DNA from 4 places in the Rhodococcus sp. C26F genome. Region 2 is predicted to be linked to each of the others. Evidence: riboswitches for the same ligand, from Rfam matches in the RefSeq annotation. Region 2 holds a riboswitch; each other region holds the start of a gene.
What was found. A riboswitch is a leader RNA that binds a small molecule or an ion and turns the genes downstream of it on or off. The one in region 2 is predicted to bind thiamine pyrophosphate.

Region 1 (7,133 bases), on a different contig from region 2:
GGCTCGTCGTGGAAGAACTGACGGGCATGCGGATCGCGGAGGCGTTCGACGAGCGCATCTTCGTCCCGCTCGGATTGGCGGACACCTCGTTCCCGGCGAACGATGATTCCTCCATTCCCGATCCGCATCCGCAGGGCTACATGTTCGGCACCAACGTCTCCACAATCGACACCTTCGCGCTGCCGGAGGACGAGCAGGCCGCCGCGGTCGCAGGAACGTTGAAGCCGAACGACGTGACAGACGACAACCCGTCGTGGACGTGGACCGCGGGCGCTGCGATCTCCACCGTCGACGACATGACCACCTATGTGAAGGCACTGGTCGGCGGCGGTCTGCTCGATGAGCAGATGCAGAAGACCCGGCTCGACAGCGTGCAGTCGGTGGGCGGGGGAACCGCCGGATACGGACTCGGCATGGCGCAGTTCGGTCCCCTGCTCGGGCACGACGGTCAGCTTCCCGGCTTCATGACCTTCATGGGACACGACCCGAAGACCGACCTGACGATCGTCATCGCCACGAACCTGTCGACGGTGCCGTCGGGTGAAGGTTCGGCGCTGACCCTCGTCAAGGGCATCCTGCCGATCTTCTACGGCTCGAGCTATCAACCGCCGGGCGATCCGGCACGCGCTCCCGGAGCGGAGGAAAGCACTCCCGCGCCGGCGCCGGGAGGCTGATCGTACCGGCCCGCCGGTGGCAGGCGCGTCGGGCCGCTCAGGAGCGCGAAACGGTCATCGGCGCGCGCTACAACCCGCTCCGATGACCGATTCGCGCTCTTCTCCGCTACAGCGCCTTCAGACCGAGCAAGTCGCGCAGGGTCGAGCCGGGATATTCGGTCCGGAACAGGCCACGACGCTGCAGTTCCGGGACGACGAGCTCGACGAAGTCGTCGAGCGAATCCGGATAGGCGGGACACATCAGGTTGAAGCCGTCGCAGGCGCCCGCGGTGAACCATTCCTCGATGCTGTCGGCGACGGTCTCGGGAGTACCGATCATCGTCGCGTGACCACCACCCGCGGCGAGGTAGCCGAGCAGTTCGCGCAGGGTGGGACGGCGGGTCTCGATGATGCGCTGCACCGTCGCGTAGCGACCCTGCGGCCCGCTGAACTCCTCGATGGGTGGCAGGTCGGCGACCGGCGCGTCGAGGTCGTGGCCGGTGTAGTCCTGACCGGTGAAGACGCCGAGCTGGGTGATGGCGGCATCGACGTCGAGGAGCGCATCGAGTTCCGCCTTCTTCGCCCACGCCTCCTCCTCGGTGCGGCCGACGTAGGTGACGAGTCCGGGCAGGATGGCGACCGTACCGGCATCCCTGTCGGCCGCGGCGATCCGCGCGCGCAGGTCGGTGGCGTACTCGAGCGCGGCGGTCATGTCCCACGCGACGGAGTAGACGGCCTCGGCGTGGCGGGCCGCCAGGTTGCGTCCGGTCTCCGACGCTCCCGCCTGGAACAGCACCGGACGCCCCTGCGGGCACCGGGGCACGGTCAACGGACCGTCGACGCGGAAGTGCTTGCCTCGGTGATGGATCGGACGGATCGCGTCGGAGTCGAGGAACCTGCCACCCGACCGGTCGACGAGGACACCGCCGTCGTCCCAGGAATCCCACAGCGCACAGAGCACCTCGATGAATTCCTCGGCCCGCGCGTACCGTTCGGCGTGCGGCGGCAGGGAGTCGAATCCGTGGTTCCGCGCTTCCTCGTCGAACATCGAGGTGACGATGTTCGCACCCGCCCGTCCCCCGCTGATGTGGTCGAGCGAGGCGAGCATCCGCGCGGCGTGGAAGGGCGTGAAGAAACTCGCGGAGACGGTGGTGACGAGACCGATGTGCTCGGTCGCGCGCGCCATCGCCGACAGCGCGGTGAGCGGTTCGAGGAACCACGTGGTGCCCGCCGTGTACTTCGGGTTGACGCTGTGACCGTCGGCGAAGAACACCGCGTCGAGGCAACCCCGTTCGGCGGTGCGGGCGAGTTCCTCGAAATACGTGATGTCGCCGATGCGTTCGGCCGCGGAGTCGGGATGCCGCCACGCCGACGAGTGGTGCCCGACGCCGTAGAGGAAGGCGTTGAGGTGGAGAGTGCGTGGTCCGGCCATCAGTTCATCACCAGTCCCCCGTCGACCACCAGGTTCTGTCCGGTGACGGCCCGCGACCAGTCGGAGGCGAAGAACAGCACCGCGGCCGCGAAGTCCTCGGGCGTGGTGACCTTCCGCAGCGGCGTCGACGACGCGATGAGATCGAACACCGCTTCGGGGGTCGCCGACGAGGCGTCGGTCGTGCGCAGCAGACCACCGGAGACCATGTTGACGCGGATCCCGTCGGGGCCGAGGTCGGCGGCGAAGGTGCGGGTCAGCGACAGGAGCGCGGCCTTCGCGGCGGTGTAGTCGTGGTACGGGACGACGGGGTGCTGGAACAGGTTGGTACCGATGTTGACGATGCTGCCGCCGCCGGCTTCCCGCATGCCCGGCAGCGCTGCCTGGATGACGTTGACCGCGCCGCCGATGACGCCGTCGAACTGGGCGCCGAACCGGTCGTATCCGATCTCGTCGGCCTTGGGCCGGGCGTCGCCGTTGAACGAGAAGTCGGGCAGGGCGTTGTTGACGACGGTGGTGACGGGTCGTCCGAAGTGCTCGCGGGCCCGGGTGAACAGCGACTCGACGTCGGCGCGGTCGGTGACGTCGGCCTGAAGCGCGACCGCTCGTTCGGGTCCGATCTTGTCGGCCAGTTCGTGGGCGCTCTCGCCGCTGCGCCGGTAGTCGAGGACGACGGCGGCTCCTTCGTCGGCGAACGCCTGTGCGATGGAGTGGCCGAGTCCGCGACCGGCGCCGGTGACGAGGACGACCTGGTTCTGCAATGACATCTTCTGTGCCTTCCCTGTGTGGGGAAGGGTGCGTGAGGGCGACAGACCTGTGGCCTGTCGCCGGCTCGGCATCCCTTCGCTCGCATTATCGAGATCAGGTTCGACGGGTGTTTTCTCAGCCGTTTCCGGCACCCCGTGTCGAGTCCTGCGGACAGGCTACACCGCGCGGTTTCGCCGCTTCGAGAGCCGCCCGCGGCGGGCTTCACCGGATCGTCACATCGCCGACGCGGGAACTTAGCTCAGATCGGCGTTAAAATGGGCCATTCCTGTCCCGACTCGTGAAAGGAGATTCCGACGCACACGCCGGCCCCCCACAACGCTCCCTACGTCTCCGTTTCCCAGCAGGTCGGAGACGCTCCGCCGCTCGGCCGCGCCACCGTCCGCGGCCCCGCGAGGCACGAGGAAGTGGTGTGGTTCGAGGATCGCTACGCCATCCCGATCACCACCACCACGCCCGACGAGGCTCGGATCGAGGACGTGCTGTTCCTGCGCCGCGTGCTCGACCGGGCGCACATCGACTACCTGCTCGTGCGCGACGACAGCGACCGTCCGATCCTCGCGATCGACCGCGCCGACCGGAAGCGGCTGCGCGCCGCTCTCGTCGAGGGGTGTGCCGACGAGCCCTTCTACTCGAAGGCCGTCGGTTCGAAGCGGCGTCCCGTCCCGGTGGCGGACGGTCGGCTCTCGCGCGACAGGAAGGACCGGGTGTTCCGGCTGTTCCGCCCGCGGGTCGAGCTGACCAGCGGGTTGCGGTACGGCGCCTCGAACGGTGTGGACATCGAGCTGTGGACCTACACCGACGACGAGGTGATCATGCCTCGTCCGAACGCTCTCACCCGCACGATCGCCCTGCGCGACGAGATGCGCCGGACGACGGTCGAGCGGTACGGACAGTTGTGGCCCACGATCGAAGGCATGTTCGACCGCCATCCCGGCGACATCCCGTTCGAGATCGACCTCGTGTTCTCGTGGGTCGACGGGTCGTCGAAGTCGTTCCAGGCCAAGCGCGCGAAGCTGATGCAGAACTATGTCGTCGGCGAAGGTGACGACTCGCCGGCGCGCTATCGGCAGATCAACGAACTGAAGTACGCCCTGCGTTCGGTCCACATGTACGCGCCGTGGGTGCGGCGGATCTTCGTCGCCACCGACTCGCCGCGACCGGCGTGGCTCGCCGACGATCCGCGCGTGACCTTCGTGCGGAGCGAGGAGTTCTTCACCGATCCGTCGGCGCTGCCCACCTACAACTCGATGGCGGTCGAGTCGCAGCTGCATCACATCCCGGGACTGTCCGAGCACTTCCTGTACTCGAACGACGACATGTTCTTCGGTCGCCGGGTGAGCCCGAGCCTGTTCTTCTCCGGCGGGGGCGTCGGCAAGTTCATCGAGTGTGACGTGCGGATCGGCCTCGGACGAAACAACGCGTCACGCAGCGGATTCGAGAACTCCGCCCGAATGAACCGCAAGCTCCTGCAGGATCGCTTCGGGGTCACCATCACTCGGCACCTCGAGCACACACCGGTCCCGTTGCGCAGGTCGATCATGGCGGAGATGGAGCGCGAGTTCGCGGACGAGTTCGCTGCGACGGCGGCGAGCCCGTTCCGGGCGGCCGACAACATCTCGGTGACGAACTCCTTCTACCACTACTACACGCTGCTGACCGGCCGCGCGGTGCAGCAGACCACGGCGAAGGTGGAGTACGTCGACACCACCGTGAAGTCCGGTCTGCGACATCTGGACACGATCCTGGCGCGCCGCAATCTCGACCTGTTCTGCCTGAACGACGGCAGCACGCCCGAGGTAGACCTGGAGCTGCGCACCGCGAAGGTCACGCAGTTCCTGGAGCGGTACTACCCGATTCCTGCGCCCTGGGAGACCGACTACCCGGGCGGACCGGACGTCGGCTAGACGCGAACGGTGAGGTCGGGGTTCTCGGGGATGCGAATGCCGGCTTCGGCCAGGCGCCGCGCCGCGTCGTCGGCCGTGTGGGGTTGCCCGGCGGTGGCGTAGCTTCCGCTGGGCACCACGGAGTGCACGATCGTGTCGGGATAGACGTGCACGAGGTTGAAGCCCTGCGCGCCGTCGTGTCCGCGCTGCGAGCCGACCGGGACGTTCAGGTCCTGGGTGTAGCAGGTCGACGAGGCGACCGAGACCGGGATGCCGGCGAACGTGGCCGAGGTCGAGTAGTGCAGGTGACCGCCGAGGATGGCGCGCACATCGGTGCCACGCAGTACTTCGGCGAGGCCCGCTTGGTCGCGCAGTTCGACGAGGACGGCCATGTCGAACACGCTCGGCACGGGTGGATGATGCAGTGCGAGAACGGTACCGAACGGGACGGGTGTCGAGAGTTCGTCGGCCAGCCAGGCGAGCTGCTCGGCGGAGACCTCGCCGTGGTGATGGCCCGGAACCGAGGTGTCGAGCGTGATGATCCGCAGTCCGCCGACCATGTGGACTTCGTCGATGGGTGCACCCACGGGATCTTCGTCGAGGAGTTCCTCACGGAAGGTCGCGCGGTCGTCGTGATTACCCATGGCCCAGACGATGTCGGCACCGAGCGCTGCTGCCAGCGGTTCGACGAGACCGCGGAGCTTGCGGTAGGCGTCGGGCTGGCCGCGGTCGGCGAGGTCGCCGGTGAACACCAGGGCATCGGGACGGACCTGCGACGCACGGATGTCCTCGAGAATCAGCCCGAGGCGGGTGTCGGCGTCGACGGTGCCGTAGAGGAGTTCGTCTCCACCGACGAGGTGTGTATCGGTGAGATGAAGGAGGGTGTGCGAAGGTCTGGGATATTCGGCTATTCGCTCAGGGGCTGGAGAACTGCCCATGATCTCTCACTTCCATTCGCCCGTTTCGGGCACTCGATCGCCATCAACGGTAGCGAGTGTGTTTCTACGACTCCATGGCTTCTGGATCACATCGAGACCCCGAACCTGCGGCGAACACCTCGTTACTGCGCGGTGACCTGCGGAAACGAACAATCGAACATTCACGGGTGATCTGGGTCACAATCCAGTTCGACGGGCGCACCGGCACCCAGTGCATCCCGCAGCACTGCGTCGACCTCGTCGCTCGGGTACATCGGCAGAGTGTGGTGGGTACCGGTGGTGAGAGTGACGACTCGACAGGACGGCAGCGCCTTCCGCGCTGCGCGGGCCACCTTGTCGGGGTCGTGGACTCGCCCGACCGGCGCGAGCACCACCGTGGTGTCGGCTGTGCACCGTCCCAACTCTTCGAACGACGGACGCCGGGGCACGATCGTCTTCGCGGTCGGGAAGTGTGCCGCGCCGAGCGCCATCAGGGTGACCCAGTCGGGATCGAGGTGTGCCCCTCGGGTTTCCCACTCGAGGAATGCCCGTTCGCGGGCGGCGGTGGGCCGGACGAGAACAGGAAGTGCCCGCAGGAGATATGCGGGCCGCATCCCGGCAAAGCACGAGTTGGGGTCGAGCAGCACGAGCCGGCCGACCCGTTCGGGAGTCCGCACGGCTGCCGCGAGTGCGGTCATCGCGCCGTACGAGTGACCGACGAGTGCGCACCGCGTCACCCCGAGAGCATCGGCGACGGAGCCGAGCCATTCGAGCAGATCGTCGACGCTGCGTACAGGATCACCACCGGCGACGCTGCGTCCGACGTCGCCGATGATGTCGACGGCCAGCACGCGGTGGGTCTCCCCCAGCGCCGCGGCGGTGGCGAACCAGACCATCGACGTGGCGCCGGCACCCGGGAGCAGCAGGACCGGCGGTGCGTCGGGTGGTCCGTACTCGGCGACGCGGGTGGTGCCGAAGCGGGAGTCGAGATCGTGGATCACGGTCCCGCGTGGCCATTTCGCGAGGAGCGCGTCGTACGCGGCGTAGAAGGCGCGCCCCTCGTCGGATTCTGCGAACGATGTGCGTGGTGACCGGAGCATCGGAACCTCCACCGTCTAATATCTAGATGATCGAGATATTAGGTGGGCGAGTAGAATCTGTCGAGAGGCGGAGGTGACATGACGGACGACGACAGACTCGACATGATCCACCGGTTGCGCGCGCTCACCGTGCAACTCGATCTGCTCGGCGCCGAATTCGCACAGAAACACGCGCTGCATCCCACCGATCTGCGAGCGCTGATCGGACTTCTCGACCGGGAACGGGCCGGGGAGATCGCGACACCCAGCTGGCTCGCCGAGCACCTGCGGCTCAACACCGCATCGATCACCGCACTCGTCGACAGGCTCGAACGGGCCGGTCACGTGCGGCGAGATCGCGACAGCGACGACCGGCGGCGCGTGATCCTGCGCGTAACCCCGGC
Region 2 (7,133 bases):
TGCAGATACCCCAGCACGACCCGGCCGGGGTCGCCGTCGTCACCCACGACGACGCGGTCGCCGTCCGTTATGCCCTCGCCATCGCCCACATCAGTCCCCACGTGCCGATGGTCGTGACCGTCTTCGACCGCACCATCGCCAACCAGCTCATCCGACTGATTCCCCACTGCCAGGTCACCTCCCCCGCAGACCTCGCGACACCGTCCCTGGCCGGCCCGTGCATCGCTGCCACGATCGACGCGGCGTACACCGCACCCCACGGCATCGCACACGTCCTCCGGCACCCCACCCACGGCGACCAGCCGACCTGGCGGCCTCTACCCCACAGCCGTACCAGCAGAATTCGCCGCCGATTCGTCCACTCCGTAGGCACCCTGCGATCCCACGATGCCGGAACCCGCATGCTGCTCACCGGCCTTACCGGACTGCTCGCCATACTTCTGATCGATTGGATATGGCTCACTGTCGGCAAGGGTCACCACTGGGTCGAGTCCCTCAAGGAAGCAGTCCAGGTCGTCGCGACCGTCGGTCCCGCACCGGCCTCACACGGCGACCACGCCTATGACGTGTTCGCGGCCGTGGCGATGTTGGCGGCGATCGTGTTCACCGCCATGTTCACCGCCGGGATAATCGAACGTCTGCTCGGAGCCAGTCTCATCGGCTTGATCGGTCAGCGGGTTCTTCCCCGCCGCAACCACGTCATCGTCGTCGGATTGGGACAGGTCGGTCTCCGGTTATGCCTCGAACTTCGCAAGCTCGGTATCCCCGTCGTCGCCATCGAACGCGATGATCGAGCTCGCAATCTTCGCCTGGCCCGAGCACTGAATATTCCTACCATCGTCGGGCACGGTACCGACAGAACCCTCCTCGAACGCGCCCGCCTCGACCGAGCCCGATGCCTTGCTGCTGTGGGTTCTGACGACCGTGACAACATCGCCGTGTCCGTAGCAGCCCACGGTGTACACCCCGACGCCAGACTCGTCCTCAGAGCCGGCGAACACGAAGCCCTCACCGACACCGGATCCCTTGTACCGCTAGGGATTACCAGAAACGTCGCAACCTTGAGCGCAACCTTTGTCGTCGGACGGTTGCTCGGTCTCGATGCCCACCGCGTGGTAGTTGCAAACGACAGGATCTACCTCGAGCTCGACGGGTCCTTCGAACAGTTCGTCCTCTCCGCACGACACCATTGCCCCCATATCACCGGAACAGACGCTCACCACCCCTCGTTTGAGGTACGACTCCGACAAACGCCGTCGAGGCAGCACACATCAACGTGACACCAATCCGGACCGGATAGGCAATAGCCTTGACGATTGCCAAGTCATGCAGCCCTGGGCCAATTTTCTCCGTCGCGCCGTGACCGCCACCAACATCCGGAACTCACCCGCCTCCTCACGTGGGCATACCGCCCGTTTCGGCTCCAATCGACTTATGCCCCACCACATCCCTGAGACCCGGAACGGTGGGCGCATCCAGGTACACCGTGCTGCCGGCGGCCCGGAACCGGTCGGACATATGCTGCATCCCGGCGACGGCGGCCTGGTCGGCGGCCTCACCGAACCTGGTCCGGATGTCTTGGGAGATGCGCATCGAGCAGAACTTCGGCCCACACATCGAGCAGAAGTGCGCAGTCTTGGCCGGTTCAGCCGGAAGCGTCTCGTCATGGAACTGCTCGGCCGTATCCGGATCCAGCGACAGAGCGAACTGATCCCGCCACCGAAACTCGAAACGCGCCTTCGACAACGCGTCGTCGCGCTCGACGGCACCGGGATGGCCCTTGGCGATGTCGGCGGCATGAGCAGCGATCTTGTACGTGATGACCCCGGTCTTCACGTCGTCCCGATTCGGCAGTCCCAGATGCTCCTTCGGGGTGACGTAACACAGCATCGCGGTGCCATGGCGGGCGATCTCGGTAGCTCCGATCGCGGAGGTGATGTGGTCGTAGCCCGGAGCAATGTCGGTCACCAGCGGCCCCAAGGTGTAGAAAGGCGCTCCATGACATAACTTCTGCTGACGCTCCACATTTTCCCGCACCCGATGGATCGGGATGTGGCCAGGGCCTTCGACCATCACCTGAACGTCGTGAGCCCAGGCACGGGTGGTCAGTTCGGCAAGGGTGTCCAGCTCGGCGTACTGCGCGGCGTCGTCGGCGTCGGCGATCGACCCGGGTCGCAGCCCGTCTCCAAGGGAGAATGCGACGTCGTAGCGGGCGAAGATCTCGCACAGTTCGTCGAAGTGGGTGTAGAGAAAATTCTCCTCGTGATGGGCGAGACACCAGCCGGCCATGATCGAACCACCTCGGGAGACGATGCCGGTGAGCCGCTCGGCCGTGAGCGGTACGTAGCGCAGCAGCACTCCGGCGTGGATGGTCATGTAGTCCACGCCCTGCTCACACTGCTCGATCACGGTGTCGCGAAAGATCTCCCATGTCAGTGCGTCGGCCTGTCCGGCGACCTTCTCCAGGGCCTGATAGATCGGCACCGTGCCGATCGGCACCGGGGAGTTACGGATGATCCACTCTCGGGTGGTGTGGATATCTTCGCCGGTGGACAGGTCCATCACCGTGTCCGCGCCCCAACGGGTGGCCCAGCGCATCTTGTCGACTTCGTCGACGATGGAGCTGGTCACCGCTGAGTTACCGATGTTGGCATTGATCTTCACCAGGAAGGACTTGCCGATGATCATCGGCTCGGACTCGGGATGGTTGACGTTGGCCGGGATGATCGCCCGACCCGCCGCCACCTCCGAGCGCACCAATTCCACGTCGCAGTTCTCCCGCAGCGCCACGAACCGCATTTCCTGGGTAATGATCCCCGCCCGGGCATAGTGCATCTGCGTGACCGTCCGGCCTGTCTTCGCTCGCACCGGGACAGGTCGGGGCCCCTTCCACTCCCGGGACGCCTCTCCACGCCGCACCGCCGAGCGGCCATCGTCGAGCAGATCCCGTTCTCGCGCCGGGTAGTGCTCGACGTCGCCGCGAGCAGCAATCCAGTCGGCGCGCGTCGGCGGGAGCCCGGCCAGCGGGTCGCTACCGGGACCTGCAGTGCGGTAGACCCGCAGCGGCGGATTCGGCACCCCGTCGGGAGAGTCATCCAAACGGATCTCCGTGACGGGCACACGCAGGTCGTGTTCCTCGTCGTGGACATAGCTCAGGGCATGGGAATCGGATGCACTCATCGGAATCGTTCCTACTTCCTTCGCCGGCATTACCCGGGCAGGTTCGACGGTCGCAGGCTGCCTCAGCCCGATCTCAGCCCCTGCAATAGGGCTCCCGTGGGGACGGCACCGACCCTAACACCCGGCTTCTCCCGCTGCAGATGTAGCTGCCCTGCCGTCCGAGTGCCGCGAGGTCGGCCCATCCTGTACGAGCTACAAGGGGGGTACTCTTCTATATGTCATTGACTGCTGACTCGAGGAGATCGGGACCTTGTCCGCACAGCTGGCCTTCGATGCCCTCGCCGACCCTGTACGGCGAGCCATTCTCACTGTGCTGGCAGAGCGCGACGAGTGCAGTGTCAACGAACTGGTCGAACAGATCGACAGCGTGGGACGTACCGGGGTCTCGAACCACCTTCGAATCCTGCGGCACGCGGGATTGGTCACCGAACGTAAGGCCGGCCGCTTCCGCTTCTACTCGATCGACCCGGCCGGTCCCGCTCGGGACGTCATCGCAATGTTGCAGGAATTGTTCCGAGGAGCGCTGGCAGATGCCGTCGAGGCCGCAGACCGCACCGCTGTCACCGACACAACCTTGCGACGTGCGTAGCTTCCAGGGAACACGGTGACCCAGCTCGTACTGCACGCGGAAGAGTGGACCGCATCCCTGCCCTCGGTGGCCTACAGCCTTTTCGGAGCAGACGCGGAGGCGGGATGGCTGTTCGGCGCGGTATGCGATCGGGTCGAACCCGGCGCCGCTGTGCGTATGGCGGTCCACCTCAGCGGTTCCGGAGCAGATCCGGTCGAAATCCTTGGGCGCATTGCTGCCGCACGTCCGCATGCGTACCTTGAAATCGTGCACGACCAGCCTTGGCGAGGGCGTATCAAACTCCGTTTCGAAGCCGCAAATGGTGGCACGAGAGTTCGGCTCGTCGCCGAGCTCGACCAGCCCGGATTGGAATGGTTGATGCGGCGTCGAGGGTTCCCTACCTCTCGAAACGTCTCTTCCCATACCCGTTTGGGCTTGTTGACGTCGAAATCCGGACCCGGCAGTCTTTTCGCCACCGCAATCGACAACGTCGCCATGCTGGCGCTGGAGGAAATCAATGCCGAGGGCGGTATCCGCGGCCGTCCAGTCGAGTTGATCGTGGGCGATGACGCCACAGACCCGCAGACCGGCGTCAGGGAAGCGCGACGACTCGTCCAGGCAGGCTGCCGGACCATCCTGGTCGCCACCACATCGGCTACCTACACTGCAGTTGCCGAAGCGCTCAGCGATGCACCCGTGCTGCTGGTACAGCCGGTCATGAACGAAGGAGGGAGCGGCGATCGTCTCCGTCTCCAGCTCGGCGAGCGGCCGGACGACCAGTTGGCAGCAGCCGTGAAACCGCTCATGCGGATGGAGGGGGTGCGACGATGGTTTCTGGCCGGCGATGATTATTGTTGGCCCCGCACGACACACGGCCTGGCTCGCCAACTGTTGCCTCGGTACGGCGCCCGAGTCGTCGGGGAAAAGTTCGCGTCTCTGGGAACTCGTGACTTCGCCCCGATCATCGAATCGATCCAGAAATCGGGTGCCGACATCGTACTGTCGACCTTCGTCGGAGCTGATGCTGTTGCGTTCGAACGGCAATGTTATGCAATGGGATTGCGGGATCAGTGCATTACTCTGGCGCCTGCCTTGGAAGAGTCCACGCTGACGTACATCGGCGCCGAAGCGGCTCGTGGCCTCTACACCGTCTCGGGGTACTTCCAAAGATTACAAACGGAAGGCAACGCCTCGCTTCTGAAGAGGTACCAGGCGGAATTCGGTCCTTGGGCACCGCCGCTGTCGACGTTGAGCGAGTCTGTGTTCGAGGCGGTTCACATATGGTGGCAGGCGGCTCGGAAAGCCGAGGATAGCGAGCGGATCGCCGCGAGAATGCGTCACGGCGAGTTTCAGCTACCGCGGGGTACCGTCACTTTGAGCGAGGACCGACTCAGACAGCAGCTGCATTTGACGAAAGCGACCGGCACGGAACTGTATCCCGCCCTCGGATAAGTTCGGGCAACCACGATTTCTGGTACCGAAGATCAGGGCATGTGTCTTGATCACCTCGACGTGGTTGCGTTCGCCTACCGTTCGGTTCTTCGCCGGGGATGCGCAACCTCCGGGCCCACCGTGTGCACCTGCCGGGTCGTCCATACATCGGTGTCGTCAGAATTGTTTCCGACTGCGATCAGGCCCCACGTCATCACTGTTCGGTGCGATGTCGATCTCGGTCAAGGCGACGATGACAGCTGCCAGATCCTCGTCTGTGGGATCGGGACCGGATGCGGAGGTCGAGTCTTTCTGCCCCGGTGAGATCCGTTTCCCTCTCGGGGGTGGCTCTGACTTCATTCTCCATCTTCCTTTGTGCACGTCTCACTGCGGCGCATCTGGCCACAGTTCAGCATCTTATGGAATAGCTCCGAATGCAGACGGTTCACAGCTCCGTCCGGGGGATCGACGAGCGCCTTCCTGTCGCCGAAGCGAGCAGCAGTGTGGTTGAATTTGTTGCCGTCAGCGAGGTCGAACGGCAGAGTGAATGCGCGGCAATCGAACTCAGATTAGCGAGCCGTTGCCGGACTGTCCATAGCGCGTCAGTGTGATACATGCGGGAACAAAGAATTACTGCCACAACGCTTTTGCCGACGCAGGGAGTGCGGCACTCTACTGTACGCAACCCGCACACCGGATCGGTCGTCACGATCGCGCCTCCAGACGGATGGCGGGAGGCGCACTTTCTCTCTGGAGCGACTCGCGCCGACGCGTCCACGCCCGGACAGCCCACAGCGCGGATCACCCAGTCCGGTGGTAACAAGACAGTTACATGTCATTAGGTCATGACGTGTTGACGCATTAGATGGGGGCACATAGGGTTGGTGACTCACGGCACAAGGAGAGCATTTCATGGATGGAATCCACGACCTCGGGGGCCGCGCCGGCCTAGGTCCGGTCAACCCCGAATCCGATGAACCTGTTTTCCATTCCGATTGGGAGCGGTCGGTTTTGACAATGTTTCCGGCCATGGCGCTGGCCGGCGCGTTCAATCTCGACCAGTTCCGGGGCGCGATGGAGCAGATCCCCCCGCACGACTATCTGACCTCGCAATACTACGAGCACTGGATGCACGCGATGATCCACCACGGCATCGAGGCAGGCATCTTCGATCCCGACGAACTCGACCGCCGCACCCAGTACTACATGGACCATCCGGACGAAGCGACCCCCACGCGGCAGGATCCGCGACTGGTGGAGACGATCTCGCAGCTGATCACCCACGGAGCCGATTACCGACGCCCAACCGCCACCGAGCCCGCATTCGCCGTAGGCGACAAAGTCATCGTGCGGCCGGACGCCTCACCGAACACCCACACCCGCCGCGCCGGATACGTCCGTGGCCGTGTCGGCGAAGTCGTGGCGACCCACGGCGGGTATGTCTTCCCGGACACCAACGCACTCGGCGCCGGTGAAAACCCCGAACACCTGTACACAGTGCGGTTCTCGGCGACCGAGTTGTGGGGTGAACCTGCCGCCCCGAACGTCGTCAATCACATCGACGTGTTCGAACCGTATCTGCTACCGGCCTGACCAGGTCATCCGGTCCACCCAGCGAGACGTCCCTTCACCACAGACAGAAACGAGTCCACCCCGATGACCGCCCACAATCCCGTCCAGGGCCCGTTGCCACGATCGAATGAGGAGATCGCCGCACGCGTGAAGGCCATGGAGACCATCCTCGTCGACAAGGGCCTGATCTCCACCGACGCCATCGACCACATGTCCTCGGTCTACGAGAACGAGGTCGGTCCTCAACTCGGCGCCAAGATCGTCGCCCGCGCCTGGGTCGATCCCGAGTTCAAGCAGCGCCTGCTCACCGACGCCACCAGCGCCTGCCGTGAAATGGGCGTCGGCGGCATGCAGGGCGAAGAAATGGTCGTGCTGGAAAACA
Region 3 (7,133 bases), on a different contig from region 2:
CGGCATGTCGAGCGTGAGCACCGCGAGTGTGCGTCCGACCGTGTAGATGTCGCTCGCGACCGTCGGCCCGGTCCGGACGATCTCGGGTGCCTGATATCCCGGCGTCCCGTACAGATAGCCGTACCCCTCGATCGCGGAGACGGCACCGAGGTCGATGAGTTCGATCTGCTCGTCGGTGACCATGATGTTCTCGGGCTTGAGGTCGTTGTAGACCAGTCCGATGTCGTGGAGATACTGCAGTGCCGGAAGCACTTCGAGCATGTACCCGATGGCTTGCTCGACCGGGATGCGGTTCGGCGGAGGGTAGTTGTCGAGCACGGTACGCAGGGTGTGACCACCCAGGTACTCCATGACGATGTACCCCATCGGGGTGCCGTCGGGTGAGGGGTGCTCGACGAAGTTGTAGATCTGCACGATGCTCGGATGGCTGACCTCGGCCAGGAACTGGCGTTCGGCCACCGCCACCGCCTGCGCCTCGGCGTCGCCACCCTGCAGCAGGCCCTTCAGCACCACCCAGCGGTCGCTCACGTTGCGGTCGATCGCGAGATAGATCCACCCGAGTCCGCCGTGTGCGAGACAGCCTTGCACCTCGTACTGCCCGGCGACGAGATCGCCGCGGTGCAGGGCCGGAGTGAACTGGAAATGTGTTCCGCACTGGGGGCAATCGCCTTCCGTGGGACCCGGCCCCGACGGGGTGCTGCGTCCCACCGGTTGTCCGCACTTCGCGCAGAACCTCTTGCCCTCGGAGACGTGAGGATCGCGGAGGACCGCGTCGACCGGATCCTTCGTGGTGGGGACCGGCACGTCGACGAGGCCGGCGATGCGGCGACGCTGGGTTCCGCGCGGCCGGATGCGGCGGCTCGACGAACGTTGGGAGGACGAACGCTGGGACGACGAGCCGGACCAGATCGACGAGCGCTGGGTGGATTCGGGCCGCGTGGTGGGGACAGGGCCGCGTTCGGTGGCAGGTCCGGCATCCCCGGCCGCCCGCGCGGTGGCCGGTCCCGAGTCGCTCGTCGACGGCTCGGTCGCGGGCCCGGAATCCGCCGCACGCCTGGTGGCGGGCCCGGAGTCCACTGCCCGTTCCGTGGTGGGCCCGGAGTTCACCGCCCGTTCGGTGGCGGGGCCGGAATCGACCGACGGGGTATCGGCCGGTTCGGGTTCGTCGGACATGGCCGTCACTCCCGGTAGTTCGGAGTCGGGGGTGACGGAGTGGGACCGAGCACCCGCAGGTACTTCTCGTACAGCGCCGTCCACGTCCCGTCGGAACGGATCCGTTCGAGGGTGGCGTTGACGAACCGTACGAGCTCGTCGCTGCCCAGCCGGATTCCGATTCCGTACGGCTCCGATCCCAGGGAGGGGCCGACGAGTTCGAGATAGGGGTCCTGCGAGGCGAGTCCGGCGAGGATCGTGTCGTCGGTGCTCACGGCGTCGACCTGCTGTTGCTGGAGGACGACGAGGCAGTCGGCCCACGACGGCACGGTGAGGATCGACGCCGACGGCTGTACCTCCCGCATCCGGAGCAGCGAGGTCGTGCCCTCGACGATGCACACGCGCCGGCCGGCGAGATCGGCGGCGGAGCGGATGTCGGATCCCCGGACGACGAGCACGCGCTGCTGGGCCCGGAAGTACTCGGTGGAGAAGTCGACCTTCTCGCGTCGGGCGCACGTGATGCTCATGGTCTTCGCGACGATGTCGACGGTGGAGTCCTGCAGCGCCTTCTCGCGCTCGGCCGACGACAGGATGCGGTAGTCGACGAGAGCGGGATCGCCCAGGAGGTCGCGGGCGATCTCGCGCGCGATGTCGACGTCGAAACCGGTGATGCGCCCGGTCGCGGTGTCGCGGTAGCTCATGAGGTTGCTGCCGGTGTCGAGGCCGACGATCAGCCGGCCGCGCGTGCGGATCCGATCGATCGCAGGTCCGGTGGCGTTCGGGTCCGGGGGAAGCGAGGCGGTGGGATCGCCGCAGTCGGGGGCGGGCGGTGTGGCCACCGACGACTCGAGCATCCGCGCGTTCTCGGGGAGCGGGAGAGAGGTCGTCGTCCCCTGGAGGCCGGGGGCGCGCGGTGGGGGATCGGTCGCGCACCCGCCGGCGAGTGCGGCGACGACGCACAGGCCCGCGACGAGAACGCGCTCTCTCACTGGTACTCCTTCAACCGGGGCCGGAGACCGACCCACACGCCGACCAGCGCCACCGTCAGCAGCACCACCGACATCGGTGCGAGGCCGGCGAGGGTGCGGGAGGCGCGGAACTCGTTGTCGCGCAGTTCGGTGCGGGTGTCGTCGATTCCTTCCGTCAGGGCCGCATCGAGAGCGACGAACCGGGCGGTGGACTCGCCGGGACCTGCGCCGACCGCGAGTACCGAGGCCGCTGCGTAATCGCCGCGGACGAGGGCGTCGACCATGCGTGCATGCGAGTTGATCCAGGCCTCGTGCGCCGACCGGGCGGTCTCCACTGCCTCGGCGCCCGCCTCGAGGGCGGAATCGCGACCGTACTCGTCGAGGATGTCGCCGAGTCGCGCCATGTTGGTCCCGAAGGTGTCGTCGTACGCGCCGGTCGTGTCGCGCCGGGCGATCAGCAGGGTCTCGGCGGTACGCGACTGCTGGGCGAGGATCCGGCCCTCGGTGAGATCGGCGAGCGGTGCCGCACCGCGCTCGATGGCGCGTTCGGTGGCACTCGACGAGGCCAGGCCCGCGACGAGCAACCAGCACAGCAGCGCGCCGGTCGCGCCGATCGCGACGAGGATTCCGGGATTGAGGGTGCGACGACTGCGGCGGCTCACGACGACGTGCGCCACGCACAGGGCGGCGACCGTGACGAGGAGCAGCCCGATCGCGAGCCAGGGCGGTCGCACCGCGTCGCGCTGGGTGTCCTCGACCGCGGCGACGCCGCGCGTGTGCAGTTCCTGCGCGGCGGGGAGCAGTTCGGTCTGCATCAGGTGCGAGGCCTCGCCGAGATATGCGGCGCCGACCGGATGCCCGGTGCGGTTGTTGGTGCGGGCCGTCTCGATGAGACCCGTGTAGACGGGCAGCAACCGCCCGATCTCCGTCAGGTTGTGTGCGGTCTCGCGGTCGGCGTCGGTCAGACCGGTCGAAGCGATGACGAGATATTCCGCAGCCTCGTTGGTGGCCCGGATGTAGCGACTGCGCACCGCTTCCGGTTCGAGTCCTCCCGAGATGAAGCCCGTCACGGCGGCGGCGTCGGCCACCGAGAGCGCGCTGTAGAGATTCTGGGCCGCGCTGGCGAGCGGCTCGATGGACGTGAGGAGACGATCGTGGGTGGCCTGCCTGCCGGACACCATCGTTGCGGAGACCGCTGCCGAGGCGACGAGCAGCACGGTGAGCACCACCCCGAGGACCACCAACCGGACCGGCGTGGATCGGAGCAGGGCACGAGCGTCGTCGAACCGGGCGTCCGGAGTGTCCGTATCGGCGTCGTCGCGAATGTGGCTCTCGACAGGAGCGAAGGGAGGGGTGATCCGTACGTCCACCGGGCACTCCCTTCCTCGTGTCGAGCGGTCTGAGGGGAGCATATAAGCAGCCCGGCGGTATTGTTGCCGTCCACGGACGGCGGGGATCCGGTACCGGGCACAGGTCCGGACGAGGGCGGATCGGAGAGGCGGACGCAATGCGTGGAGACGGCGACGGCTGGGCGGTCGGACCGGACGGTGAGAAACGCTGGGGACGACACGGCGCCGCAGGTCTGCTGCTGCGCGCTCCGCTCGCGGACGGTCGCCCCGCGGTTCTCCTGCAGCACCGGGCGGCATGGTCGCACCAGGGTGGCACCTGGGCGCTTCCCGGTGGAGCGCGCGACTCGCATGAGAGCACCGTCGACGCCGCCGTGCGGGAGGCCCACGAGGAGGCCGGCATCGATGTCGCGGCCGTGACGGTGCGCGCCGAACGTGTCACCTCCGGTCTCGCGGGCGGATGGACCTACACCACCGTCGTCGCCGACGCCACCGAAACGCTCGTGACCAGCCTCAACCAGGAGAGCACCGAACTGCGCTGGGTGCCCGAACCGGAGGTCGAGGCGATGCCGCTGCACAGCGGCTTCGCCGAGGCGTGGCCGTCGCTGCGCACCTCACCGGTACGCATGCTGCTCGACACCGCGAACGTGCTCGGAGCGAGCGGCCCCACCGGATGGTGGCGCGACCGCCCCGGCGCGACGAGCGCCCTGCTCGCCGACCTCGCCGCGGTCCTTCCCCGCACGGTCGAATTTCCCGACGGGACGTTCGGCTGGGTCCCCTGCGTCGAAGCGGTCCTCGAAGGGCATGCCCGCGACGCGACGATCGACGACGTCCGGATCCCGGTGCACAGCGCGGACGGCAGCGGCGACGACGAACTGACCCGGCTGGCCTCCACCGCGACGGCCGTGGTCGACCCTGGGGTGACGGTCGTGGTCACCGCGGATCGCGGCCTGCGCGCGCGGTTGCCCGAGGGCACGATCGCGATGTCGCCCTCGGCCGTGCTGGGCTGGCTGTAACGCCTCAGGCCGGCAGCGCAGCCTTCAGCCGCCTTTCAGGCCGGCAGCGCGGCCTCGAGTGCTGCGGCGGCTGCCCGCGGATCGGAGGCCTTCGTGATCGCCCGGACCACCGCGACCCGCGTGGCACCGGCGTCGAGCACCTCGGGGAGCCGCTCGAGATCGATGCCGCCGATCGCGAACCACGGCCGTGCCGGCTGCGACTGCGCGACCTCGCGCGTCACCTCCAGCCCCGCCGCGGTCCGTCCCGGCTTGGTCGGGGTGTCCCACACCGGCCCGGACGCGAAGTAGTCGACGCCCTCCTCGATGTCGGCGAGCGCAGCCTGCGCGCGGCTCGACGTCGAGCGGCCGATGACGATCTCGTCGCCGAGGATCTGCCGCGCGTGCCGCACCGGCAGATCGCCCTGACCGAGATGCAGGATGTCGGCGCCCGCCGCGAGCGCGATGTCGGCGCGGTCGTTCACGGCCAGGAGCGCACCGTGGCGTGCACACGCCTCGCCGATGATCTCGAGGGCGGCGAGTTCCTCGCGTGCCTCGAGGCGTCCGAACTTCTTCTCGCCGGCCGAGTCCTTGTCGCGCAACTGGACGATGTCGACCCCACCGGCGAGGGCCTCCTCGACGAACCGTGCGAGGTCGCCGGTGTCCCGGCGAGCGTCGGTGCACAGGTACAACCGGGCGGTCGCGAGGCGGCCGCGCGGGTCGGGATGGTTGCCGCGATAGGTGGTCACGACCAAGACGGTAGCCTCTAGGCAGAAAGTGACGACACGGGAGTCCCGAGGTTCGCGGGGCTGAGAGGGGGCCTGCCGGCCCCGACCGTTATGACCTGACCCGGATCATGCCGGCGCAGGGAGTGAGGTGGACCAATGGCAACTGTGGCCGTCGTGGGTGGCGGAGTGATCGGGCTGTCGATCGCATGGCGCGCGGCCCGCTCGGGGCACATCGTGACCGTGCACGACCCGAATCCCGGCAGTGGCGCCTCGTGGGTGGCCGGCGGGATGCTGGCCCCGCTGTCCGAGGGCTGGCCCGGTGAGGACCACGTGCTGTCCCTGGGTGGGGCCTCGCTCGACCGCTGGCCCGGATTCGCGGATGCACTGCGCGCGGAGACCGGCGTCGACGTGTTCACCGCCGAGGCGTCGCTGACCGTCGCGCTCGACGCGGCGGACGCGGCCGACTTGCGGACCGTCGCCGAATGGGTCGGGGAGCGGGGGCACGAGATGCGTCTGCTCTCCCGTGCGGAGATCCGGGAGTTCGAACCGTCGCTCGGGCCGAAGGTGCGTCTCGGACTGCTTGCACCCACCGAGTCGTCGGTCGACAACCGCACGCTCGTCGACGCCCTGCGCGTCGCGGCCACCGCGGCCGGGGTGCGTTTCTCCGACGCCGCCGTCCACGATCTCGCCGACCTTCCCGACGATCAGGTGGTGCTCGCCGCCGGCTCGGCGTCGGCGCGACTGTGGCCGGGCCTTCCGGTCCGTCCGGTCAAGGGCGAGATCCTGCGCCTGCGGGTGCGGCCGGGCGCGACCCCGCCGCCGCAGCGCACCGTGCGCGCGAGTGTCCACGGACGCCCCGCCTATCTGGTGCCCCGCCACGACGGCCTCGTCGTGGGCGCCACACAGTACGAGGCGTCCGACACACAGGTCACGGTGGCCGGGGTGCGCGATCTGATCGCCGACGCCGAGAAGATCTTCCCTGCGCTCGGCGAGTACGAACTGTTCGAGGCGAGCGCGGGCCTGCGCCCGATGACCCCCGACAACCTGCCGCTGATCGGCCGGCTCTCCGATCGTGTCGTCGCCGCGACCGGCCACGGCCGCAACGGTGTGCTGCTCACGCCGCTCACCGTCGACGCGGTGCTCGCCGAACTCGGTGGGCGGTCGCTGGCCGACGCGCAATACGCCTGTCCTGGACGAATTACGGAAGCGAGTGTGGGATGACGAACGTGTCCGTGGGCATCACCGTCAACGGTGAGGACAAGTACTACGACGCGGCCCCGACCGTGTCACAACTGCTGAACGAGCTCGGCCTGCCCGAGAAGGGCATCGCGGTCGCCGTCGACGGTGTCGTGTGCCCGCGCGGCCGCTGGTCGGAGCCGGTCACGCGCGGAGCGAGCATCGAGATCCTCACGGCGGTCCAGGGTGGCTGACACACACGATCCCGGCGCCGACCTGCCGCAGCTGACCATCGCCGGCCGCACCTTCGGGTCGCGGCTGATCACCGGCACCGGTGGCGCGGCGAACCTGGCCGTGCTCGAGGAGGCACTCGTCGCGTCGGGCACCGAACTGACCACCGTCGCGATGCGCCGCGTCGACGCAGCCTCCGGAACCGGTGTCCTCGACCTGCTGCGCCGTCTCGGCATCGAACCGCTGCCGAACACCGCCGGGTGCCGCGGCGCGAAGGAAGCCGTGCTGACCGCGCAGCTCGGTCGGGAGGCGCTGGAGACCGACTGGGTGAAACTCGAGGTCATCGCCGACGAACGGACGCTGCTGCCCGACGCCATCGAACTCGTCTCCGCGGCCGAACAACTCGTCGACGACGGCTTCGTCGTCCTGCCGTACACGACCGACGATCCCGTCCTCGCGCGACGCCTCGAGGACGTCGGTTGTGCCGCGGTGATGCCGCTCGGCTCGCCGATCGGGACCGGCCTCGGCATCTCGAACCCG
Region 4 (7,133 bases), on a different contig from region 2:
CCTCTTCCTCGCGCCCACCACTCCGGAAGCCGACGCCGAGATCGAACCCGTCACGGCTGTCGCCGAGGTCAGCGGCCCGCACGACTACACCTCGATCTTCTCCGCCCGCGGCGCCTGATCCCGCCTCATCCGGCCGCGAAGTCGGCCAGTGCCTGCGACGCCTGCGGGTCGCCGACGCCAGATCGAACGGAAGCTTCGGTGGGAAGTACCACTCGGTGAAATCCAGGGGTGGCTCCGACGGATTCCGCGCCAGCTCCGCGATCGACGTCACCTCGCTCCCCCGATCGGTGTACCACGCTTCGTCGGGTGACGACGCCGTGCCCACCTCGTCGTAGTCGAGCCACCGGTAGACGACTCCCGGATCGGTGAAGACCTCCGGTGACGCCTTGGGTGCGTCACCGAACAGCCCCCCGAGCACCTCCGGAGTGCTGGGAACGGGAAACAGCTTGTCGTGCACGGGCGCACCGGTGATGAACCCCGACGCTCGCCTGCAGGAATCCCAGTGGTTGCGAATTGTCGTCGAGGATCGCCCAGCACCGCCTCGGTGGTCGCGTTCAACGTCCGCACGTCCGGGTCGCCGGTCGCGAACATCGCGCAATCCCTCGACAACAGTGTCCGCAGCGTCGAGTCGACGTTCGGGTTGTCGGGCATCCGCGGGATGATTCCGTCGGTGCCGTCCGGGGCGAGTCGCGCCGCGAGTCCGGTGAGTGCGAGCAGATTCGTCGCCTCGGGATTGACGACCGCGGGAAGTGCCGGCACCGGGGGCGCCGTCGAGATCGATCCGGACAGCGCATCGAACGGTGCCGGCGTCGTCGGTGGTGACGGAAACTCCGCCGAAATCCCATTCCGCGAAATTGCCGGTGATGAAACTGCCGAGAGAATGTCCGCCGCACAACACTTTCCGCTTCCGCAGGGCCGGGCCGGGCCGGGAAGTTCGTGGCGCAACAGCTCGCACTGGTCGCGCAGCGTCTGTTCGAGTCCGGCGCGCGAGAGCCACGCGACGTCGGTGACGGTCGCGTGGCCGGCGAATCGCCGCCCATCGATCTCGGCGCCGTGGAAGGAGTAGTCGGTCGCCGTGTCGAGCGACCCCGTCCGCAGTGCCGCCTGCACACCTGTGTGGTCTTCGAGGCAGTTCGATCGTCGGTCCAGTGCCCAGAACTCGATGTGGCAACCGCGAGCGGCGGCAGTGAGGACGGTGTTGCGTGCGACGCTCTCGAGCGCACCCGCTCCCTCGAGGATCCCGGGTTGGGCGACGAGCACCCGGTCGGCGTCGGCCGAACTCTCCGGGCCGTCCGCCGATTGCCACCGCAGATACGCCAACCGGTCGCACGTGGCCGGTCTTCGGTCCCGCCTCGAGCGACAGGGGTTCGGATTCACGGAAACAGCAGAAGGAAGGGACCTTCGACTCTTCCGCTACGGGTGAAACGTGAGGGTAATGCCGCGACCTGGGCATTTATGTAACTTCGTGTCACGCGTTCGTTCTGCCGCCGTCCCGGGGGTGCCTGGAAGCCGCAGTGCTAGGGTCGCCAGTGACACGGGGTGCTCCGCACGAGCGGGGCTGAGAACACACCCGTCGAACCTCATCAGGTAATGCTGACGAAGGGATGTCCCGACATGGCCATGCTTGTCCACACGCCGTTCCGTTCCCGATCCGCGCAGTGAACGCGCGGCGATCTCTCGCCGGACTGCTCACCCTCGTCGCCGCGCTCACCGCGGTCGTCGGGTGCTCGTCCGGTTCCGAGAGCGACACCATCCGATTCGCGCTGGACTGGACGCCCAACACCAATCACACCGGGCTGTACGTGGCGCAGCAGGAGGGCCTGTTCGCCGATGCAGGGCTCGACGTCGAGATCCTGCCGTACAACAACGCGACGCCCGACACCCTCGTCGACGCCGGGAGCGCCGAGTTCGGAATCTCGACGCATGCCACCTCGACCATCGCCAGGGCATCCGGGTCCCGGACCCTCGCGGTCCTCGCACCCCTGCAGCACTGGGCGACGGGGATCGCCGTCCGGGGCGACAACCCCGACATCACGCGGCCGGCGGAACTCGACGGCAAGACCTTCGCGGGCTTCGCGAACCCCGGCGAGGACGAGATGCTCGCCGAGGTGATCCGCAACGACGGTGGTCGCGGGGAGTTCGAGGAGGTGACGCTCGGGACGTCATCGTACGAGGCCGTCTACTCGTCGACCGCCGACTTCACCGTGTCGTACCTGGCGTGGGAGGGTCTCGAGGCCGAGCGCCGCGGCCTGCCCATGCGGTACTTCCGCTTCACGGACTACGGCTTCCCCGACGCGTACGCGATCGTCGTCGATGGCAACGAGGACTGGATGACGGAGAACCCGGAGCAGGCACGCGCTTTCGTGCAGGCGCTGCACCAGGGTTACCGGATCGCCGCCGACGACCCCGATCGTGGAGCCCGGGCCCTGATCGAGGCGAATCCCGGGGCCTTCCCCGACGAGGAACTCGTCTACGAGAGCCAGCGCCTGCTCGCCGCCGACTACATGCGCGACGCCTCCGGTGCCGTCGGAGTCCTCGACGCCGGGAAATGGTCGGGCTACGCCCGATTCCTCTACGAGAACGGCCTGCTGTCCGGACCCGATGGCAGCCCGTTGACGACCGAGCCGGACTGGTCGACCTATGTCACCGATGACTACCTCGAAGACCGATAGCACCGGCCGCGCACGTCGACTCCTTCCCGCCCTGCTCGTCGCCGGGGCGCTGGTCGCGATCTGGCAGTCGTACGTCGTGGTGAGCGGTATCCGTCCGCAGGTGTTGCCGTCCCCCGCACGCGTTCTCACGCAAGGGTGGACACATCGGGTCGACATCGCCGGGCACGCCTGGTCCACCCTTCAGGTCACCCTCGTCGGTTTCGCCGTGTCGCTGGCACTCGCGTGGGTGCTCGCCATCGCCGTGGACTTCTCGCCGTGGTTGCGGCGGGCCTTCGTGCCGTTGTTCGTGGTGTCGCAGACCCTGCCGATCATCGCGATCGCGCCCTTGATGATCATCTGGTTCGGATTCGGACTGCTGCCGAAGATCCTCGTCATCGCGCTCGTGACGTTCTTCCCCGTCGCGATCGGACTGCTCGAAGGGTTCGCGGCGGCCGACCGCGAGGCGGGCGCGTTGCTGCGCAGCATGGGCGCGTCACGGTGGCAGCAGTTTCGTTACGTGCGCCTGCCGTCCGCGCTCCCCCGCTTCTTCACCGCCCTGCGGATCGGGATCACCTACGCCGTAGTGGGCGCGGTGTTTGCCGAATACGTCGGCGCGACATCCGGCCTGGGCATATACATGAGTACACAGAAGAATTCGTTCCGCACCGATCTCGTGCTCGCAGCCGTGCTGGTGACCGCCGTTCTATCGCTCACGTTGTACGCGCTGACCTACGTCGTCGAACGGGTGGTCGCGCCGTGGGCACTCACGGAGGATGCGACATGAGTGCGGTGACGATGGCATCGGTCCACAAGGCGTACGGCGACCGGGCGGTGATCGACGGCATCGACTGTTCCGTGGAGCCCGGTGAATTCGTGTCCTTGATCGGACCGAGCGGTTGCGGCAAGTCGACGTTGTTCTCGATCGTCGCGGGACTCGAACAGCCCGACACCGGTGAGGTTCTCGTCGGCGGCTCTCCCGCCGCACCCGGGCGGGTCGCGCTGATGCCCCAGAAGGACCTGCTCTTCCCGTGGCGGACGGTGCTCGACAACTGCACACTCGGGCTCGAGGTGCAGGGCGTACAGCGATCGGACGCTCGTGCCCGCGCCCGCGAACTGCTGCCGACCTTCGGCCTGACCGGATTCGAGGACGCTGCGCCGCACCAACTGTCGGGCGGTATGCGTCAACGCGCGTCGCTCGCACGCACGGTGCTGCAGGGACGCGACGTGCTCCTGCTCGACGAGCCGTTCGGCGCACTGGATTCACTCACCCGCACCGAGATGCAATTGTGGTTGCAGCAGGTGTGGCAGCAGCATCGCTGGACGGTGCTGATGGTGACGCACGACGTGCGGGAGGCGGTGTTGCTGTCCGATCGGGTCGTCGTCCTCGGTCCGCGACCGACGCGGGTGCAGCACGAGGTGCGTGTGCACCTGCCCCGGCCTCGAACCCTGGAGACGTGCGTGTCGAGCGAGTTCGTAGCGCTCGAACACGAGCTCATGGAGGTCCTGCACCGCTCACGTCACGAGGATCAGCGGAGGATTCCCTCTGGGTAGTCGCGGGTCGAACTGTCCGCCGACAGTGCATCCGCTACAAGATTCGCCATCCGCTGCAGCAATTTGCCGTGGCGAATGACGAGAACGGTAGCGGATGTGTTCGACGTGGCGGCCGGAACCCGCTCGTGCGCAGCGGATACGAGTATCGGCAGAATGACTCGTCACCACCGGGAAGTATCGACGTAGAGGAGCACTTCATGACCGACGCACATTCAGTATTCGCAGGCGGGGTCCTGGCTGTCACGGGCGGTGGTTCGGGCGTCGGGGAAGGACTCGCCCGCTACGGCGCGTCGCTGGGCATGAAGGTGGCCATCGCCGACATCGACATCGAAGCGGCCCGAGCGGTGGCGGACGATCTCGTCGTATCCGGAACCGAGGCGATCGCGGTGCACACCGACGTGCGCGACGCCGGATCCGTCGACGCGTTCTTCGCGACCGTCTACGACACTCTCGGCCCGGTCACCCTGGCGATCAACAACGCGGGTGTCGAGCAGTTCGGTTACCTGTGGGAAGTGTCCGCCGAGGAGTGGCAGCGCGTTCTCGACATCAACGTCACGGGTGTGTTCAACGGCGTGCGGTCCGTCGTCCCGCGCATGGCGGAGGCCGGCGTTCCGGCGCACATCTGGAATCTGTCGTCCATCGGCGGGATCGGAGCAGCCCCGCGTCAGGCGCCCTACATCGTGTCCAAGCACTCGACGCTCGCTCTGACCGAGTGCCTGAAACTGGAGGTCGAGGCGGCGGGATACGACATCACCGTCGCGGCGGTTCTGCCCGGCCCGGTGGTCAGCAGGATTTTCGAGCGGGCCGGCGGGGACTCGGAAGCCGGTGCACTCGAGCGCGAGGCAATGTTCAAGGTCGGTGAGAGCGCGATGCCCGCTCTGGAAGCGGCGGAACGGATCTTCGCCCAGGCGGCCGACGGCGCGTTCTACCTGTCGACGCATCCGGAGATGACCGGCTACCTGATGAACGGACGCGCCGAGCAGCTCCGGGCCCGGAGCGCTCCGCAGCTGCCTGTGGAGGCGTAGCGCACCTCCGAGCTGTGGTCATCCATCCGCTACAAGAATCTCCATCCGCTACGGCAATGCGCTGTAGCGGATGGCAAGAGAGGTAGCGAATGCATCGGGCGACCCCGGAATTGTGCCCCCAGTGGGACTCGAACCCACACTTGGCGGATTTTAAGTCCGCTGCCTCTGCCAATTGGGCTATAGGGGCGTGGGGATCACATTAGCGTTCACGACTGTCCACTACCGCGCCGGGGCGCGAGATTCTTGAAGTACCGTGCGACGGGCCAGCGTTCGTATCCGGCGCCCTCGTAGACGGCGCGCGCGCCGGCATGGCCCGGGTCACCGCCCGTCTCGACCATCGTCATGGTCATCCCGGCGGCGCGGACGAGGTCGTCGGCGTGGTTCATCAACGCCGACGCGACGCCTTTGCGCTGATGACGTGGGTCGACGGCGAGCACGTGGATCTCCCCCATGCTGTCCTCCGGGTGCACGCGCACCGACACCCAGCCGAGCAGCTCGTCGCCGTCGACGGCCAGATGGACCGACTCGGGTTCGTCGTCGAGGACCCTGCCGAGATCGTCGATCTGCCGCGACTCCCAGCCGTTCGGATAGAAGGAGTCGTAGACGAAGGCCGGGACGGCGGGCCGGTACAGCTCGAAGACGGGACGCCAGGCCCGGATCGAGAGATCGAGTATGTCGCTTCGTCGTTCGGCCGTGTACGCTTCGATCCTCATTGCTCCTCGACCTCCTCGGATCCGACTTCGAGTGTGCTCCACACCGGGCTGTAACGCACCTCGATTTCCGGCCGACATCCTGCGGGGACACAAGTACACAGCGGACAGCCGGGTCGTGGACCGGGCACGAAGAGAAGGACAACGGATGCGCTTCACGACCGCACGCCCACTGACCGGGCGACTCGCCACCGCGGTAGCCGTCATGGCCCTGGCAGCGACGCCGAGCCTGGTGGCCGCACCCTCCGCACAGGCCGAAGGCATCGTCTACCCCGCGTCCGTGAACGACTCCTTCTACAGCACCCCGGACGACATCGCCGATCGGCAGCCCGGTGACGTCCTCGCCGCGCGCGTCGTTCCGCCGCCGCTCGGATTCCCCGGCACCGACGCCGTCCAGCTGAAGTTCCGGTCGACGAACTCCGCCGGCGAACCGATCTCCGCCGTGACCACCGTGCTGTCCCCTCAGGGTGGGGCGCCGGGTCGTCCGCTCGTCTCGTACCAGGCCATCATCAACGCACTCGGACTCGAGTGCGCGCCGTCGACGGCGCTGTACGCACCGAACCCACTGCGAGGGATCCGGGAGTCCCCCGGCCTGCTCATCGCGATCCAGCGCGGCTGGTCGCTGGCCGTTCCCGATCATCTCGGACCGAACAGCGCCTACGGCGCCGCGAAGGTCGGCGGGCAGATCACCCTCGACGGCATCCGGGCCGCGCAACGCTACGCACCGCTCGAACTCGCCGACAGCCCGGTCGGCATCGCCGGCTACTCCGGCGGCGGGATGGCGACGGCGATGGCCGCAGCACTCGCCCCGACCTACGCGCCCGAGATCCCGATCGTCGGCTCCGCCTACGGTGGCGTCCCGATGGACATCGGCGAGATGGCCCGGGAACTCGGCGAATCCGCTCATCCCGCCTTCGGATTGGCGATGGCGGCCGCCCTCGGCCTCGAACGTGAGTACCCGGACCGCATGCCGGTCAGCGAGCAGCTCAACGGTGCGGGGCAGGAACTGCGCGACCGCATCGCCAACGCGTGCACCAACGAGATCCTGCTCGCCGGTGCCGGTCGCAGCATGGCCGACGTCGCCGACGCGGCGGCGGGCCTTGCCCTGCTCGACAGCCCGACCGTGCAGGAGGTGCTGATGGAGAACAGCGTCGAGAAGGTCGCGACGGTGCCGAATGCCCCAGTGTACGAGTGGC

Region 1: it holds a riboswitch for thiamine pyrophosphate, as region 2 does, so the genes downstream of both, ACLBYD_RS19590 (3-oxoacyl-ACP reductase) here and thiC (phosphomethylpyrimidine synthase ThiC) in region 2, are expected to answer to the same signal.
Region 3: it holds a riboswitch for thiamine pyrophosphate, as region 2 does, so the genes downstream of both, thiO (glycine oxidase ThiO) here and thiC (phosphomethylpyrimidine synthase ThiC) in region 2, are expected to answer to the same signal.
Region 4: it holds a riboswitch for thiamine pyrophosphate, as region 2 does, so the genes downstream of both, ACLBYD_RS04600 (ABC transporter substrate-binding protein) here and thiC (phosphomethylpyrimidine synthase ThiC) in region 2, are expected to answer to the same signal.

The regions. Positions count from the first base shown of each region.
Region 1 is NZ_JBKFBA010000021.1:77,625-84,757, forward strand. It holds gene ACLBYD_RS19580 (serine hydrolase domain-containing protein) at 1-674, shown strand, start outside; gene ACLBYD_RS19585 (LLM class flavin-dependent oxidoreductase) at 781-2,085, opposite strand; gene ACLBYD_RS19590 (3-oxoacyl-ACP reductase) at 2,085-2,849, opposite strand; TPP riboswitch at 2,904-2,995, opposite strand; gene ACLBYD_RS19595 (stealth family protein) at 3,258-4,754, shown strand; gene ACLBYD_RS19600 (phosphodiesterase) at 4,751-5,671, opposite strand; gene ACLBYD_RS19605 (alpha/beta hydrolase) at 5,833-6,750, opposite strand; gene ACLBYD_RS19610 (MarR family winged helix-turn-helix transcriptional regulator) at 6,829-7,133, shown strand, end outside.
Region 2 is NZ_JBKFBA010000022.1:7,928-15,060, reverse strand. It holds gene ACLBYD_RS19750 (hypothetical protein) at 1-101, opposite strand, end outside; gene ACLBYD_RS19745 (hypothetical protein) at 68-265, opposite strand; gene ACLBYD_RS19740 (potassium channel family protein) at 402-1,280, shown strand; gene thiC (phosphomethylpyrimidine synthase ThiC) at 1,396-3,180, opposite strand; TPP riboswitch at 3,179-3,288, opposite strand; gene ACLBYD_RS19730 (ArsR/SmtB family transcription factor) at 3,431-3,769, shown strand; gene ACLBYD_RS19725 (substrate-binding protein) at 3,785-5,200, shown strand; gene nthB (nitrile hydratase subunit beta) at 6,092-6,772, shown strand; gene nthA (nitrile hydratase subunit alpha) at 6,836-7,133, shown strand, end outside.
Region 3 is NZ_JBKFBA010000026.1:6,788-13,920, forward strand. It holds gene ACLBYD_RS21350 (tetratricopeptide repeat protein) at 1-1,173, opposite strand, end outside; gene ACLBYD_RS21355 (transporter substrate-binding domain-containing protein) at 1,179-2,141, opposite strand; gene ACLBYD_RS21360 (hypothetical protein) at 2,138-3,490, opposite strand; gene ACLBYD_RS21365 (NUDIX hydrolase) at 3,628-4,482, shown strand; gene thiE (thiamine phosphate synthase) at 4,518-5,207, opposite strand; TPP riboswitch at 5,234-5,346, shown strand; gene thiO (glycine oxidase ThiO) at 5,343-6,407, shown strand; gene thiS (sulfur carrier protein ThiS) at 6,404-6,616, shown strand; gene thiG (thiazole synthase) at 6,609-7,133, shown strand, end outside.
Region 4 is NZ_JBKFBA010000002.1:314,194-321,326, forward strand. It holds gene ACLBYD_RS04590 (hypothetical protein) at 1-118, shown strand, start outside; gene ACLBYD_RS04595 (hypothetical protein) at 545-1,066, shown strand; TPP riboswitch at 1,526-1,622, shown strand; gene ACLBYD_RS04600 (ABC transporter substrate-binding protein) at 1,659-2,672, shown strand; gene ACLBYD_RS04605 (ABC transporter permease) at 2,650-3,435, shown strand; gene ACLBYD_RS04610 (ABC transporter ATP-binding protein) at 3,432-4,202, shown strand; gene ACLBYD_RS04615 (SDR family NAD(P)-dependent oxidoreductase) at 4,400-5,227, shown strand; tRNA gene ACLBYD_RS04620 (tRNA-Leu) at 5,341-5,414, opposite strand; gene ACLBYD_RS04625 (GNAT family N-acetyltransferase) at 5,434-5,940, opposite strand; gene ACLBYD_RS04630 (lipase family protein) at 6,086-7,133, shown strand, end outside.